DNA from 2 places in the Micromonospora sp. NPDC126480 genome. Region 1 is predicted to be linked to the other one. Evidence: riboswitches for the same ligand, from Rfam matches in the RefSeq annotation. Region 1 holds a riboswitch; the other holds the start of a gene.
What was found. A riboswitch is a leader RNA that binds a small molecule or an ion and turns the genes downstream of it on or off. The one in region 1 is predicted to bind cyclic di-AMP.

Region 1 (7,491 bases):
GCCGTCGCCGTGGACCGACCAGGGCGACCAGCGCGGACGCGATTCGGTGGGGGACTGGGTCATGGTTTGCCCCTTCGCGATGGTGATGTGGGAGGGGCGGTGCGGACCCTGAGAGTTGTTTCTAACATGCGGGCGGAAGCTGCCGTCCGGCAGCCGAGGCTCTAGGATCGAATCCTCTGTCACCGTCGATGGCTCGCGTGCGCCGACAAGCACGTTCCAGCATGACTTTCTCTCCACTTCGCGGCGGAGTCGCCGGCGCGGCGTGAGCGCCGCCATCCGGGTCCGGCCGCCGCGCGAGCTGCGCGCCGCCCGTCGTTCCCGTCCGCACCGCTGCTGGGGTCACCTGCTCGCGGCGCCGCTCTGGCCGATGCACGGCGCGAACCTGGGTACGCTGCTGCGCACCTGCGACGCGGTCGGCGCCTGCCTGGCCGTGCCGCCGTTCCGGTGGGTGGACGACGCCGTGGCACGGGGGAACACGTTGCGCCGCCCCGGATGCGTGCACCGGGTCGGTGCGCCGCTGCGCTGGCTGGCGGCCGAACGGGCCGCCGGCACCAGGATCCTCGGCGTCGAACTCGCCGACGAGGCCGTCCGGCTCGGTGACCTGCCCGCCGCGCGGGGCCGGACGGTCGTCGTGCTCGGCCACGAGCGGACCGGCATCCCCCCGGAGGCGCTCGACCATCTCGACGCGGCGGTGGAGATTCCGATGGTCGGCAGCGGGCTGAGCCTCAACGTGGCCGTCGCCGGGTCCCTGGTCCTCTACAAGCTGGCCGGCCTGCTCTGAGCGGCTCAGGCCACGTTCGCCGGGCGGAACTGGACGCTGACCCGGGGACCGACTGGCCGGGCCGTCTTCGGGACGGCATGCTCCCAGGTGCGCTGGCAGGACCCGCCCATCACGACGAGGTCGCCGTGGCCCAGCGGGAAGCGGAGGCCGGTGCCGCCCCCGCGTGGACGCAGCAGCAGCGGTCGGGGCGAGCCGAAGGAGACGATGGCGACCATGGTGTCGACGTGGGCGCCCCGGCCGATGGTGTCGCCGTGCCAGGCGACGCTGTCCCGACCGTCGCGGTAGAGGCACATGCCGGCGGTGGCGAACGGCTCGCCCAACTCCGCCGCGTAGTGCCGCGTCAGCGCCTCGCGGGCGGCGGTCAGCACCGGGTGCGGCAGCGGCCGGTCCGCCGCGTACCAGCACAGCAGGCGGGGCACGTCGACCTCGGCGTCGTACATCGTGCGGCGCTCGGCGCGCCACGGCACCTCGTGCAGCAGCGTGTCGAGCACCTGGTCGGAGCCGCGCACCCAGCCGGGCAGGTGGTCGACCCAGGCGCCCCGGGTGAGCCGGTGCCGCGTGACCCGGCCGCGCAGCGGCCCGAGCGTCGGCCCGGCGTCGGCGACATCCAGCATCGACGGCTGGTAGGAGACGTCCGGCACGGCCCGAGCCTACCGCAGCGGTCGAACATGCGTACGACACGGTGGTCGGGCGCGGGTGGCGGTCACCGTCCCGGCGGGTAATGTCGCGGGGCGTGCCGAGCGGGCCGGCGAGGGCCGGCCACGACCCCTCAGGAGGAGACGCGCGTGCTGGTGCCCCCCACCGACCGCCCGGTCCGCGCGGCGGACTCCACCGTCATCGTTCCGGGCAACCGGCTGCCGTCGCTGACCGGGCTACGGTGGATCGCGGCGCTGCTGGTCTTCGGCTTCCACGCCGGCACGATGGGCATCGTCGCCGAGCCCGCCTACAAGGCGGTCGTGGACCGGGCGTTCACCCTCGGCCTCTCCGGCGTGCAGTTCTTCTTCATCCTCAGTGGATTCGTGCTGGTCTGGTCGTACCGGCCGGGTGAGGCGAAGCGCACCTTCCTGCGCCGGCGGATCGCCAAGATCTACCCGAACCACGTGGTGATGTTCGTGGCGGCGCTGCTTGTCGCGTACGCGTTCGCCGACCCGGTCAACCCGCGCGCCGCGCTGGAGAACCTGCTGCTGGTGCAGGCCTGGGACCCGACTCCCGGCGTGTTCTACAGCATCAACACGGTGAGCTGGTCGCTCTCCTGTGAGCTGTTCTTCTACGCCTGCCTGCCGTTCGCGCTGCCGCTGATCCGGCGGCTGCCGGCCGGCGCGCTGTGGGGCGTGGTCGTCGCGGTGCCGCTGCTCATCCTCGCGCTCTGGCCGGCGCAGGCCCTCGTGCCCGAGGAGAGCCGCTGGTGGTTCACCCAGATCTTCCCGCCGGTGCGCTCGCTGGAGTTCTGGATGGGCGTGGCCGCCGCCGAGCTGCTGCGCCGCGGCCGGTGGCGTGGCCCACGGCTGGGCCTGGCCACGGTGTTCTTCGTGGTGACCTGGGTGGTGGCCGGCGGCTGGATCCGGGCCGAACTGTGGGCGGCGCTGCTGTCGGCCGCGTACGTCCTGGTCATCGCCGCCGCCGCCGACGCGGACGTCGCCGGCCGGCGGACCCCGTGGCGCTCCCGGCCGATGGTCTGGCTCGGTGAGGTCTCGTTCGCGTTCTACCTGGTGCACGTCCTGGTCATGGTCAGCGTGCTGCGGCTGACCGGTCACTACGGGGTGGGCCTGGACGGTTGGTGGGGGCCGACGGCCGTGGTGGGCTTCCTCCTGGTCAACCTGCTGCTGGCGGCGCTGCTGCACCGCTGGGTGGAGACACCGATGATGCGCCGGCTCGGGCCGCGCCGCAGGCGGCCGGCGGCCGTGCCGGCGCCGCGCGCGGCCGAGCCCGACAACCCCAGGGTGTACGCGGGCGAGCGCGGCTGACCCTCCACGCTGACCGGTCCGGCGCGACACTCAGTGCGACACGCCCGTCACCGGTGCGGCGGGCCGGTGCCCGGCGGTAGCGTGGGACCGTGCTCCCCGTCGCCCTCACCTGTCCGTTGTGGTGGGTGGCGCGCTGGGCCTCCCGGCTGCTCGCCGGTCTCGCGCTGACCGCCGGTCTCACCGTCGGCGTCGCCGGTCCGGCTCACTCGGCGGAGGCCGCCGGCGCGACCGGAGCGATGATCGCCGTGGCCCCGGGGAACGCCCCCGCGTGGTTGAGCACCGACGGCGCGACCGGTGCCGGCGGAGCGGAGAACGCGTACGCGCGGTCCACCGTCGACGACGGGCCCTCCTGCCGTTCGGCGGCCCTCGTCCCGGTGACCGGCGTGCCGCACGGTGCCGCCCGGCCGGTCCCGGCGACCGGCACCGAGGCGGTGCCCCGACCGGCCCGGTCCGCCACCACCGCCGGCCCCCGAGCCCCACCCTTCGGGTAAGGAAGGGCCCCCTCTTAACGCCTGCGGTAGAGCAGGGGCCCCCTGTTAACACTCGCCGGGCCGGCCGAGATGCCCCGACCCCGGTCCGGCCGCGGCTGCACCCGTCGTTTCCCCGCCGTGCCGCCGGCCAGTCGCCGAGCGGTACGACTCCCGCCGTTTCCTCATGAGGTGTGCCGACATGACCACCGTCCTTCACGAGTTCCTCGTCGACGTACCCCGGGCGACCGCCATCTGGTCGGCGCTGCTTCTTCTCGCCCTGACCACGCTCACCGTCCTCGCGGCCCGGCCGGAGCCGGACCGGCCCGTCCCGGAGCCGCCACCGGCGGACGAGACCACCGACCTGCGCCGGTACGCCGAGGAGGTGGCGGTGGCGGCGGCCGGGGCGGCTCAGACGGCGCGACGGCGACGGGACGCCTGGCTGGCCGCCCAGGAGGAGGCCGACCGGGCCTGGCAGGCGTACGACGAGGCGGAAGGTGACGCCCGCCGGCTCGCCGCGGCGGCACCGCTGCCGCGACCGCGCACTCCCCGGACGCCCGCCGAGTACGCGTACCGCGAGCGCTGGCTGCACCACGCGGCGGTGGCCGCCCACTGGCGCGGTGACCTCACCGCCGAGCAGCTCCGGGACGTGTTCGGGCACCGGGGCGGGTGGGACCCCCGCCTGCACCCGGTCGACCAGGAGATCGCCTTGACGCGGGCCGTCCGGGACGGCAAGCTGGCCGCCTACCGCGCGGCCGCGGCCCGGGAGCGGGCCTCGTGGCGGGACGCCGAGGTGGCCGCCGAGGCGGCCCGGGCGCTCTCGGCCGAGGCGTACGCGGCGGCGGAACGGCTGCGGCCGGCGGTGTCGACGCGGTCCCGGCCGGTGACCGTCGGGCGCCGGGCCGTCGAGGTCCGGTGGCGGCCGGCGCGGGCGAGCTGACCGGCCGGTTATTTCCGTGACTCCGGTCACACGAATGTCGAACCGGTCAAGTTTCTCAGGTCGGCCGATTCTCGCGCGAGTGGCGGAAGAAAGTCGACGGCCTGTCCCGTTACCGACCGCACGCGCCGTCTTCGCCAGCCGTCCCCATTGAGTAGCGTCAGTGCGAAAGTGTCCGCAAAATTGCTTCCATGATCGATGTTTAGGCAGGTCACGACGGCTTGGCAGGCCCGTGAACCGGCCAGTAATGTCGGCGCGTCCGGTGCGGTACCCGATCGCAAGAGGCGACGCCGCATCGACCCGCTCAATCGCCGGAAGGCGAGCCGGGGACCCATTGCACCTGGGGTGAATCCGCGAGTCTCGCGGTAGGGCGCACTTCCCGCCCGAACCCGTCAGCTAACCCGGTAGGCGGTGTCGGAAGGAGTTCCAACTTCGTGCAGCACGAATCCGCCCCCCGGGCGTTCCGCCGCCTCCACGGCGTAGCGGTGCCCGCGCCCGTCCGGACTTCCGCCGGGCGCTGACCCACCGCCCACCGCCCGGTCCGACCGGGCGCGACCCCCTCGTGGCCACCCGCCGGCGGATTCTCTCCGCGCGGCCCCGCCCTGCGCCGCTTTCGGCCGGCACGGTGCGCCACCAGCCCCGACCGCCCGTGGAGGAAACCCGTGAAGCACCACCTCAAGCGACAGCTCCGCCGTCTCGTCTCCGAGCGCCCGTACCAGGTGGCCGCCGCGTCGGCCGCGGCGCTCGTGCTGGCGACCGGTGCGGGGGCCCTGGCCGCCGGCACCGAGGAGACCCCCGCCCCCGCCTCGGCCCAGACCGGCGTCGCGCTGGCTGAGCGGGGCGGCGACAGCCCCGCCTCGCGTGGCGAGGCCCGCGCCGTTGCGGTGGCCCCCAGCAGCGCCGCGCCGTCGAGCGCCGCGCCGTCCAGCGCCCCGGCCACCACGGCCGCCGCCGACCCGGACCTGACCAAGAAGCCGGCGGCACCGAAGCCACCGAAGTCCAAGACCCTGAAGTACGCCTACCAGGCGCAAATCAACTTCTACTACTGCGGTCCGGCCGCCGTCCGCAACGCGCTAAGCGCCGCCGGTATCGAGCGCTCGCAGGACCAGCTCGCCGGCCCGCTCGGCACCGACCAGTTCGGCACCGACTCGGCCGAGGACACCACCCGGGTGCTCAACGACACGGTCAAGGGGTCCCCGTACCGGACCCGCATGATCAAGGGCGGCGCCGCCACCCCGGCCCAGATGGACCAGCTCCAGGCCGACGTCGTCAAGGCCATCACCGACGGCCGCGGCGTGGTGGTCAACGTCGCCGGTAGCGCCACCGACACCGCCGGCGGCTGGCACTCGTTCCCCGGCGGCCACTACATCGCGGTGGTCGGCTACGACGACGAGGGCCGGCTGGTGCGGATCGCCGACTCGGCGAACCCCGCCGCCGGGTCGTACTGGATGACCACGATCGCGTTGGCGAACTGGGCCGCGACCCGCGGCTACTCCGCCTGACCCACCGCTCCACCACGACGGGCGCCGGTCCCCCTTTTCGGGGCCGGCGTCCGTTGTCGCTCCGGTGGCCGGACCCCGGACGCCGCGCGGCTTCGCGGCGGTGGCTCGTGTCACCGATCGGCTCGCTGTGGAACTGCCCGCACCGACGGGGCAGAGCGCTCGCGCCGGCCGCACGCCACTTCCCGTACGAGGACCAGGTAGATCTTGGACAGTTACCGTTCGCGACGAACGGTAACCGTCCAAGATCTCTATGAGTGGTCGGCTCCGCTTGAGGATGACGCTGGCGGGGCGGGAACGGGTGTTGGGCGTGGAACATCCGAGCACGCAGTTGTCGCGGTACAACCTTGACGCCGCGCTCCGGCTCCGGGACGAGAGCCAGTAGGGCGGTCGAGTGACCGGTCAGCCGAGCCCGGAGACCTTCGTGACGAAGGCCCGCCAGGCGGCGGGGGAGAAGGTCAGCGCGGGCCCGGTCGGGTCCGTGGAGTCGCGGACACCCACGACACCGGGCAGGTTGTCGGCGACCTCGACGCAGGCGCCGCCGTTTGTGGACGAGCGGGACGACTTCCGCCAGCGAGCGCCCGTCAGGTTGTCCATGTCTTCGCCGCTTCCTTGAGTACGTCGAGTGTCTGCCCGAGCGGGAGAGCTTCACCCCGGACTGAGTCCCAAGACAGTCCCAGGCTAGCAACCGGGTCGGGCTGCCCGGTGATCTGCGCTGCCAGTTGGTTGTCGACGTAACCGGCGCGTGAGCCATCCGGCAGGTCAGCCAGGATGAACGCCCCGGCGAGTCCTGAGTAGATGCCAGCGGACAACGGCACCACATGCAACTGAATATGGGGCTGTTCGGCGCAGGTCAGCAGGTGTTCCACCTGCTCGGCCATCACGTCGCCGCCTCCGCACGCCCGCCGGACGACCATCTCGTCCAGCACCACGAAGAGTTGTGGGGCCGGGTCCCGACCGAGGACGGACTGCCGCTCCAGCCGCGCGGCCACGCGCCGGTCGAGGTCCGCAGCCGGCACGCGGGCCGCGCGGAACGTCGCGCGAGCGTACGCCTCGGTCTGTAGCAGTCCCGGCACGAAGGAGTGCTCGTACCAGCGCAGCGCGGTCGCCTCCCGCTCGATTTGAATCCATTCACGTAGCCAGACCGGAGCGGCGTCCCCCTTGACCAACTCGTCCCAGAGCGTCGCGAAGTAGCCGCCGGTGTTCAACGCCTTGTCGACAGCGGTCAGGTAGGGCAGCGTCGGCGGTTTGGTCCCGGTCTCGATCGCGCTGACCTGCGAATCCGAGCAGAAGACCGACTCGCCGAGTTGAGCCTGGGTCAGCCCGGCGGCCGTGCGGCGTCGCCGCAGCTCACGAAGGAGGAACTCGGACGGCGAGATTCCCACGACTTCCACACCCTTCCACGGCTCTCCACACCACTCCGCGCCGGCCCGCATCAGGCCATCGCGCTCCGCGATCGAGTGGTGACTGTTCCGAGCCTAGGGGGCTCGCGTCCAGGGTGGAAGGACGAGCGGCGTGCGCCGGTAGCGGGACCCGAACCCGCCGGTCGCGCTGCCGGGGCCGCCCCTGTGACGTGTCGGGGCGGCCCCGTCCAACCCGCGAAGGGAGGTACCGCCGGTGACCATCGCCGTCGGCCGCACGATCCGGGTCCGGGAGGACGCCTACCGGTTCGGCACCGGGACCCTGACCCTGGCCATCACCGAGGTCCTCGGCACCCAGACCGTCGACGGCGTGGTCTGGGTGCAGCTCAAGGGCCGCGAGATCCGCCCGGATCGGTCGGTCGCTCCCCGGGAGCGGTACGCGGCGGTCCGGGTCGACGCCGTGACGGAGATAGAGCCGGTGC
Region 2 (7,491 bases), on a different contig from region 1:
AAGACCGCGCACCTGCGTACCGACTCCGAGGCCTTCGTCGAGGAGATCCGCACGCTGGCCGCCGCCGGCCACGCCGCCAAGATCCGGGCCGAGCTGGCCACCCTCAACGCCGCCCACCCGGGCGACGGCTGGGACGCCACCGAGAAGCGCCTGGTCGAGGCCGGCGTCTTCGAGGGCTGAGCCCAAGGACCGCAGTACCGAAACCGCCCGTCGGGACCCGTCCCGGCGGGCGGTTTCGCGTCCGCGCCGCCGTGCGCGCGGCAAGCGCCGCCGGGTGGGCGGCAAGTACCGCCGTGCGCGCGGCAAGCGCCGCCGGGTGGGCGGCAAGTACCGCCGTGCGCGCGGCAAGCGCCGCCGGGTGGGCGGCAAGCGCCGCCGTGCGCGCGGAGTCGCATCCGGCGGCGCGTGTTAAGAAGGGGCCCTTCCTCTACCGGAGGCGTTAATAAGGGGCCCTTCCTTTCACAGCAGGCGCACCTCGCCGGTGGACAGGTCGTACAGGGCGCCGACCACGTTCACGCGGCCGGTCGCGACCGGCCCGGCGAGCGGGTCGTCGGCGCGCAGCGCCGCCACCGTCCGCCGCACGTGCCGCCGGACGGCCAGCGTGCCGACCCGCGGATCGTGCAGGCCGACCTCGGTGACGGCGGGCGCGATCTGGTCGACCAGGTGCGCGAGCGCGCCGTCGGGCCGCCGGCCGGCGCGCAGCGCGTCGACCGCCGCCGCGACCGCCCCGCACCGCTCGTGGCCCAGCACCACCACCAGCGGTACGCCGAGCTGCCCCACCACGTACTCGATGGAGCCGAGGACCGCCCGGTCCAGGACGTGCCCGCCGGTGCGGATCACGCAGATCGAGCCGAAGGTCTGGTCGAAGATCGCCTCCAGCGGCACCCGGGAGTCGATGCAGCCGAGCAGGACGGCGTACGGCTGCTGGTCGCCGGAGGCCGTCGCGGCGGCGGCGGTGACGTCGTGGCCGTGGATCGGCTGCCCGCTGACGAAGCGCCGGTTGCCGGCGAGCAGCTCGGCCAGCGCCGCGCGGGGCGTACCACCGGCGGCGCGCCCGCCCGGCCGGTCCGGGGGTGGTGCCATGTCCGCCAGCCTGACGGGTATCCGCGGGACCGTGGGCCGGGTTGCGAATCTTCTCACCGGTGCGGTTGGCGTGGTGTCATGACGGGTAGCCGGTGTTACCACCGGGTATCGCCGGTGTGACGAACTCGCGCGGCCCGGGGGAGGTGGCGATGCCGGAGGCACACGAGGTCCGCCTGCCTGACGGCGTCCGCCTGCACGTCGAGGTGCACGGGCCGGCCGATGCCGAGGTGACCGCGGTACTGCTGCACGGGTGGACGCTTGACGGCCGCGCCTGGCACCGGCAGCTCGCCGAGCTGCGCGACCGCTTCGCCGGGGCGGTTCGGGTGGTGACCTACGACGCTCGCGGCCACGGCCGGTCCAGTTGCATGGCGCTGCCCACGGCCACCCTGGCTCAGCTCGGCGACGACCTCGCCGCGGTGCTCGACGCGGTCGCGCCGACCGGCCGGGCCGTGCTCGCCGGGCACTCCATGGGCGGTATGACGATCATGGAGTACGCCCACCGCCACCCCGCGCACTTCGCCGCCCGCGTCGCCGGTCTGGTCTTCGTCTCCACCACCGCCGAGGGGCACACGCACACGGTCTACGGCCTGTCGCCCCGGATCGCCCGGTTGATCCGGCTCGCCGAGACCACCGGCGCCGGGGTCCTGGCCCGGTGCGGGTCGTGGCGTCCGCCGCGGGCACTGCTGCGCGCTTTGAAACCCAGCATCCGCTGGATGCTCTTCGGCGACCACTGCGACCCGGGCGACATCCGCCTGGTCACCTCCGCGGTGGCCCGGGCGTCGTTGCGGTCGATCGGCGGTTTCCGGGCCTCGATCGGGGCGCAGCACCGGCTGGAGACGCTGGCCGAGCTGGCGCACCTGCCGGCCGCCGCGCTGGTCGGCGACCGGGACCGGCTGACCCCGCCGCCCTGCGCGGAATCGATCGCGGCCGCGCTGCCGGCGACCGAGCTCACCGTCTGCCCGGGCGCGGGACACATGCTCATGATGGAGCGCCCCGACGAGGTGAACGACGCCCTGGTGGGCGTGCTGCGCCGGGTCCTCGACCGCCCCGCCACGACCGCGAAGGTCACCGGGTAGCGCCCGCGCGCACCTCGAGCGTGCCGGGTGACGCCGGGGCGTACCCTCGTGCGGTTGGCCGGGGTACGGCCGCGCGTACCGCGCCACCCTCGCCGCCGACGTCAGGAGGAGCGAGCGTTGACCGACCAGACCGCGCTGGAGCAGGAGATCGCCGTCGAGCAGCGGCACCTCGACCGGGTGTACGCGCGTCTGGCCGAGCTGCGCCGGTCGGCGGTCCACGCGGAGAAGGAGGGCTACCGACTGGCCCGGGTCGGCAACTTCGGCGCCCTGGTCGAGCGGGACGCGATGGTGTTCCACGCGGCGCAGCGCCGGCACCTGTTCGACGCCGAGCACGAGGGGCTGGTCTTCGGCCGGCTCGACCTGCGCGACGGGCAGGTGCTGCACGTCGGGCGCCTCGGTATCCGGGACGAGAACGCGGCCACCCTGGTGGTGGACTGGCGCGCCCCGGCCGCCGCCGCCTTCTACCGGGCCACCCCGGCGCAGCCGCTGGGTGTGATCCGCCGGCGCATGATCCAGTCGAGCGGGGAGCGGGTCACCCGGATCGAGGACGACCTGCTCGACCCGGCCGCCGCCCCGCCCGACCTGACGGTGGTCGGCGACGGCGCCCTGCTGGCCACCCTGTCGAAGGCGACCGGGCGCGGCATGCGGGACATCGTCGCCACCATCCAGCGGGAGCAGGACGAGGCGATCCGGTCGCCCGGCTCGGGCGTCACGATCGTCTCCGGCGGACCGGGGACCGGCAAGACGGCGGTCGCCCTGCACCGGGCGGCGTACCTGCTCTACTCCGACCGCAGCCGGTACGCCGGCGGCGGCATCCTGGTGGTCGGGCCGTCGGCGGTCTTCGTCGACTACATCGCGTCGGTGTTGCCGTCGCTTGGCGAGGACACCGCCGCGCTGGCCTCGCTGGGCGGCCTCTTCCCGGGGTTGCGTGCGACCCGCACCGACCCGCCGGAGGTCGCGGCGGTGAAGGGCTCGCTGCGGATGCGGCGGGTGCTGGAGCGGGCCGCCCGGGACGCGGCGCCGGATGCTCCCGGGGAGCTGCGGCTGTTGTACCGGGGTGGGCTGCTGCGCGTCGACCGCCGGGAGCTGGACGCCATCCGGGAACGGGCGCTGCCGCGCGGCGCGCGACGCAACGAGGTGCGCCGGGCCGGCTTCGACGGGGTCTTCGCCGCGCTGTGGGCGCAGGCCCGGCGGCTGGGGATCGCCCGTTTGCCCGAGCAGCGCGCGTTCGAGGACGAGATCGCCGACCGGCCGGAGTTCCGCGAGTTCCTGAAGGCGTGGTGGCCGCGGCTGCACCCGCGCCACGTGCTCGGCTGGCTCGCCCGGCCCGACCGGCTGCGCCGGTACGCCGCGGGCGTGCTCGGCGGCCGTGAGATCCGGCTGCTCCTCGACGCGTACCGGACCTTGGACTCCGAAGGGCTGACCGTCGCCGACATCGCCCTGCTCGACGAGCTGGACACCCTGCTGGGCAAGCCGCTGAAGCCGGCGCGGCCGAAGCGGGATCCGTTCCAGCTCGCCGGCGGCGTACGCGAGCTGAGCACGCTCGCCGACCGGCAGCGCGCCGCCCGGGAGGCGGCCCGGCAGCGCCCGGAGGACTACCGGGAGTACGCCCACGTGGTGGTCGACGAGTCGCAGGACGTGTCGCCGATGCAGTGGCGCATGATCGGCCGGCGTGGCCGGCTGGCCTCGTGGACAGTGGTGGGCGACCCGGCGCAGACGGCGTGGACCGGTGACCCGGACGAGCTGGCCCGGGCCCGTGACCAGGCACTCGGCCGGCGGCGGAGGCACCACTTCACGCTCACCACCAACTACCGCAACTCGGCGGAGATCTTCGCGGTGGCGGCGGCCGAGATCCGGCGGGTCGACCCGGACCTTCCGTTGCCCACCGCCGTCCGCTCGACCGGCGTCGACCCGGTGCAGCTGGTCGTGCCGCCGGAGGAGTTGGAGACCGCCGTGGTGGAGGCGGTCGGCACGTTGCTCACCGAGGTGGAGGGGACGGTCGGGGTGATCACGCCGGTGCCGCGCCGGGGCGCGGTCGCCGGTTGGCTGGGTGGGCTCGGCGCGCCGCGGCTGCAGGTCGTGACCAGCCTGGAGGCCAAGGGCATGGAGTACGACGGCGTCGTCCTGGTGGCACCGGGTGAGATCCGGGCCGACCCGGGGTCGGGCGTGCGGACCCTGTACGTCGCGCTGTCCCGTGCCACCCAGCGGCTCACCACCATCGACCCCGTCGGCTGAGCGTCGACACCGCGACCGACAGTTGCATACATAGCGATGTGAGCATAGGTTAGGCACGGATCGGGACGGGCGACGGAAGGTGTCCGCGTGGGCGCAGGTCATGACCACCACCACGGGTCGGTCACCAACGCCGCGCAGCGGCACCGCGGGCGCCTCTGGGCGGCCTTCGGCCTGCTCGCCACCCTGATGGTGGTCGAGGCGGTGGCCGCCTTCCGCACCGGATCGCTCGCGCTGCTCAGCGACGCCGGACACATGTTCACCGACGTGCTCGGCATCGGCATGGCCCTGGCCGCGCTCACCGCCACCCGCCGGCGCAGCGGCGACCCGCAGCGCACCTTCGGGCTCTACCGGCTGGAGGTGCTCGCCGCCCTCGCCAACGCCCTGCTGCTCTCCGGCGTGGCGGTCTACGTGCTGGTCGAGGCCGTACGCCGGTTCGGCGACCCGCCGCAGGTGCGCACCGGCCCGATGCTGGCGGTGGCCACCCTCGGCCTGCTCGCGAACCTGATCGCCTTCGCCCTGCTCCGGCCCGGGGCGAAGGAGAGCATCAACCTCCAGGGCGCCTACCTCGAGGTGCTCGGCGACCTGCTGGGCAGCCTCGGCGTGATCGCCGCGGCCCTGATCATCACGGCCACCGACTGGTGGTGGGTCGACCCGCTGGTCGCGGTCGCCATCGGCCTGTTCATCCTGCCCCGCACCTGGCGCCTCGGGCGGGCGGCGCTGCGCATCCTGGTGCAGGCCGCGCCGGAGCACCTCCAGGTCACCGCCGTGCACGACCGACTGGTCGCCGTGCCCGGCGTCGCGGAGGTGCACGACCTGCACGTCTGGACACTCACCTCCGGGATGGAGGTGGCCTCCGCCCACCTCACGATCGCGCCCGGCGCCGACGTCGCCGCGGTCCTCGCCGCCGCGCGGACCCTGCTCCGCGACGAGTTCCGGATCGAGCACGCCACGTTGCAGATAGAGCCCGGGGCGGCCGCCGGTACCTGCGGGGCCGTTGAGTGGTGATCGGCACACCCCTCCTCGTGCGGATCGATCCTCTCCCTTTTGTCTGATTAGGCGGTGACCACACGGACACCGTCAGTAACATCCGCTGCACCTGCCACCTGAGCACCGGTAGGCTCTGATCCGGCCTCCGCCAGGCGGCACCCACCGGTGCCGGCGGCGGTCGCCGCCTAATCGCCCGCCAGGGCGAACCGGGGAACCAGGTACGTGGGGTGCATCCGCGCCAGCGGTAGGGATCTTCCGTCCCGAACCCGTCAGCTAACCCGGTCGGCGGCTGACGGAAGGACACGTGTATATGCCAGCAGTGGCACCCGTACGACGACCTGCCGCCCGGGTGGCGGCACTGATCATCGCGGCGCTCGCGCTCGGGCTCGGCGTCGCGCCGGTGGCCCCCGCGACGGCCGCTCCGCCGGCCCGCCAGGCCGCCGCCCCCGGGGACGACCCCGAGGGCGGCACCCCCGCCCTCCGCGCGCAGCTCGAAGCGGCCAGCAAGGGATACCTCGACGCCAAGCGGGCCCTGGAAACCTCGGTGAAGCGGCAGCAGCAGCTCGCCGACCAGCTCAAGACCACCGAGACGCAGCTCGCCGAGCGCACCAGCCGGGTCGGTCAGATCGCCGGCCTCGCGTACCGCACCGGCCGCCTCGGCACTGCGTCGGCGCTGCTCAACAGTTCGTCCCCGGAGGGCTTGATGGACCGGGCCGCTGCCCTGGACGCGGTGGCCGCCAACGAGGACCAGGCGCTGCGCGAGCTGCTGGACACCCGCGACCAGGTCAATCAGGCCAAGCTCGCGGTGGAGGCGGAGATCGGGGAGCAGCGCAAGCAGCAGGCGGTGATGGCCAAGCGCAAGCAGCAGGCCGAGCGGGCGCTCACCGTGGCCAACGAGCGGGCCAGCTCCGCCCCCGCGAGCCGCAGCTCCACCCGGGCGGCACCCGCGCCGCGGAACTCGGACGGCTCCTGGCCCTCCGAGTCGTGCAGCGTCAACGACCCGACCCCGGCCAACGGCTGCATCACCCCGCGCACACTGCACGCCCTCAACCAGGCCAAGGCGGCCGGCTTCACCCGGTACGTGTCGTGCTTCCGCTCCGGCGGCTCGGGCGAGCACCCGAAGGGCCGGGCCTGCGATTTCGCCGCCCAGAAGAGCGGCTTCGGCGGAGACGCGACCGGCGGCGACCGGACGTACGGCAACAACCTGGCGGCGTTCTTCGTGAACAACGCCGACCGCCTCGCCGTGCTCTACGTGATCTGGTACCGGCAGATCTGGCTGCCCAGCAGCGGCTGGAAGTCGTACAGCGGCGCGGGCGGGGACCCGTCCAGCGACCACACCAACCACGTGCACCTGTCGGTCTACTGACGAGGGCGTGCGGGCCGGGCAGCCGTCGGGCGACCGACAGCTGCCCGGCCCGCAGGCCGTCAGGCGCTCTCCAGCGCCGCGCCGAGCCGGCTGGCCAGAGCCAGGTGCGCCGCGCGGGCCTGCTCGAACGCGTACCGGAACAGCGGCGCCGGCGCGACGAGCGTGATCTCCACGTCGATGCGGACGCCCTCCGGCTCCGGTGCCAGCCGGGTCCGGTTGCGTACCGTCGTCGCCGGCCACTGCCGGGCCACGGTGACCACCTCGTCCTCCGTCGCGACGAGCACGTCGGCGCGGTAGGTGACCGGTAGCCGCAGCCGACCCAGCGGGACGCGGTCGGTGATCGCGTAACTGGCGCGGGCGCCGCGCCGGGACGCGACCCGTCGCACCCGGACGATGAACGGATGGAACTCGCCGTGCCGGAGCGGATCGGCAAGCAGGTTCGCGGCGGCCGCCGGGGTGGACCGCGCCTGGACGGTGTAGCTGAAGGAATCCCGCCTGAGCACGCCGTCTCCCACCGTCGTCGGTCGTCCGATCGTCACCCACCCCGGCCGTGCTGGCAACGCCCGATCGGTGACCGCGCGGACACCCGGCGGCCACCCGCCGACGCGACTACGGTCAGCGGATGGGGTACGACGACACGGGGACGACGATCGGGAGGCGCGCATGGCGGAACACGTGATGGTCTTCGCGCCGACACCGCGGCTCACGGTGACCATCGACCAGCCCAGCGACGCGCCGGAGTTG

Region 2: another riboswitch for cyclic di-AMP. It lies ahead of ABTW87_RS04815 (coiled-coil domain-containing protein); the one in region 1 lies ahead of ABTW87_RS22215 (C39 family peptidase).

What each region holds. Positions count from the first base shown of each region.
Region 1 covers NZ_JBEORU010000026.1:6,342-13,832, forward strand. Annotated here, with positions in the region: gene ABTW87_RS22185 (uracil-xanthine permease family protein) at 1-63, opposite strand, end outside; gene ABTW87_RS22190 (TrmH family RNA methyltransferase) at 263-781, shown strand; gene ABTW87_RS22195 (alpha-ketoglutarate-dependent dioxygenase AlkB) at 787-1,395, opposite strand; gene ABTW87_RS22200 (acyltransferase family protein) at 1,567-2,745, shown strand; gene ABTW87_RS22205 (hypothetical protein) at 2,835-3,236, shown strand; gene ABTW87_RS22210 (hypothetical protein) at 3,415-4,152, shown strand; cyclic di-AMP (ydaO/yuaA leader) riboswitch at 4,441-4,575, shown strand; gene ABTW87_RS22215 (C39 family peptidase) at 4,812-5,651, shown strand; gene ABTW87_RS22220 (DUF397 domain-containing protein) at 6,051-6,245, opposite strand; gene ABTW87_RS22225 (helix-turn-helix domain-containing protein) at 6,233-7,084, opposite strand; gene ABTW87_RS22230 (hypothetical protein) at 7,266-7,491, shown strand, end outside.
Region 2 covers NZ_JBEORU010000004.1:13,815-21,305, reverse strand. Annotated here, with positions in the region: gene ABTW87_RS04840 (hypothetical protein) at 1-180, shown strand, start outside; gene ABTW87_RS04835 (carbonic anhydrase) at 460-1,083, opposite strand; gene ABTW87_RS04830 (alpha/beta fold hydrolase) at 1,233-2,159, shown strand; gene ABTW87_RS04825 (HelD family protein) at 2,277-4,394, shown strand; gene ABTW87_RS04820 (cation diffusion facilitator family transporter) at 4,482-5,399, shown strand; cyclic di-AMP (ydaO/yuaA leader) riboswitch at 5,554-5,684, shown strand; gene ABTW87_RS04815 (coiled-coil domain-containing protein) at 5,701-6,747, shown strand; gene ABTW87_RS04810 (SRPBCC family protein) at 6,807-7,250, opposite strand; gene ABTW87_RS04805 (1-phosphofructokinase family hexose kinase) at 7,411-7,491, shown strand, end outside.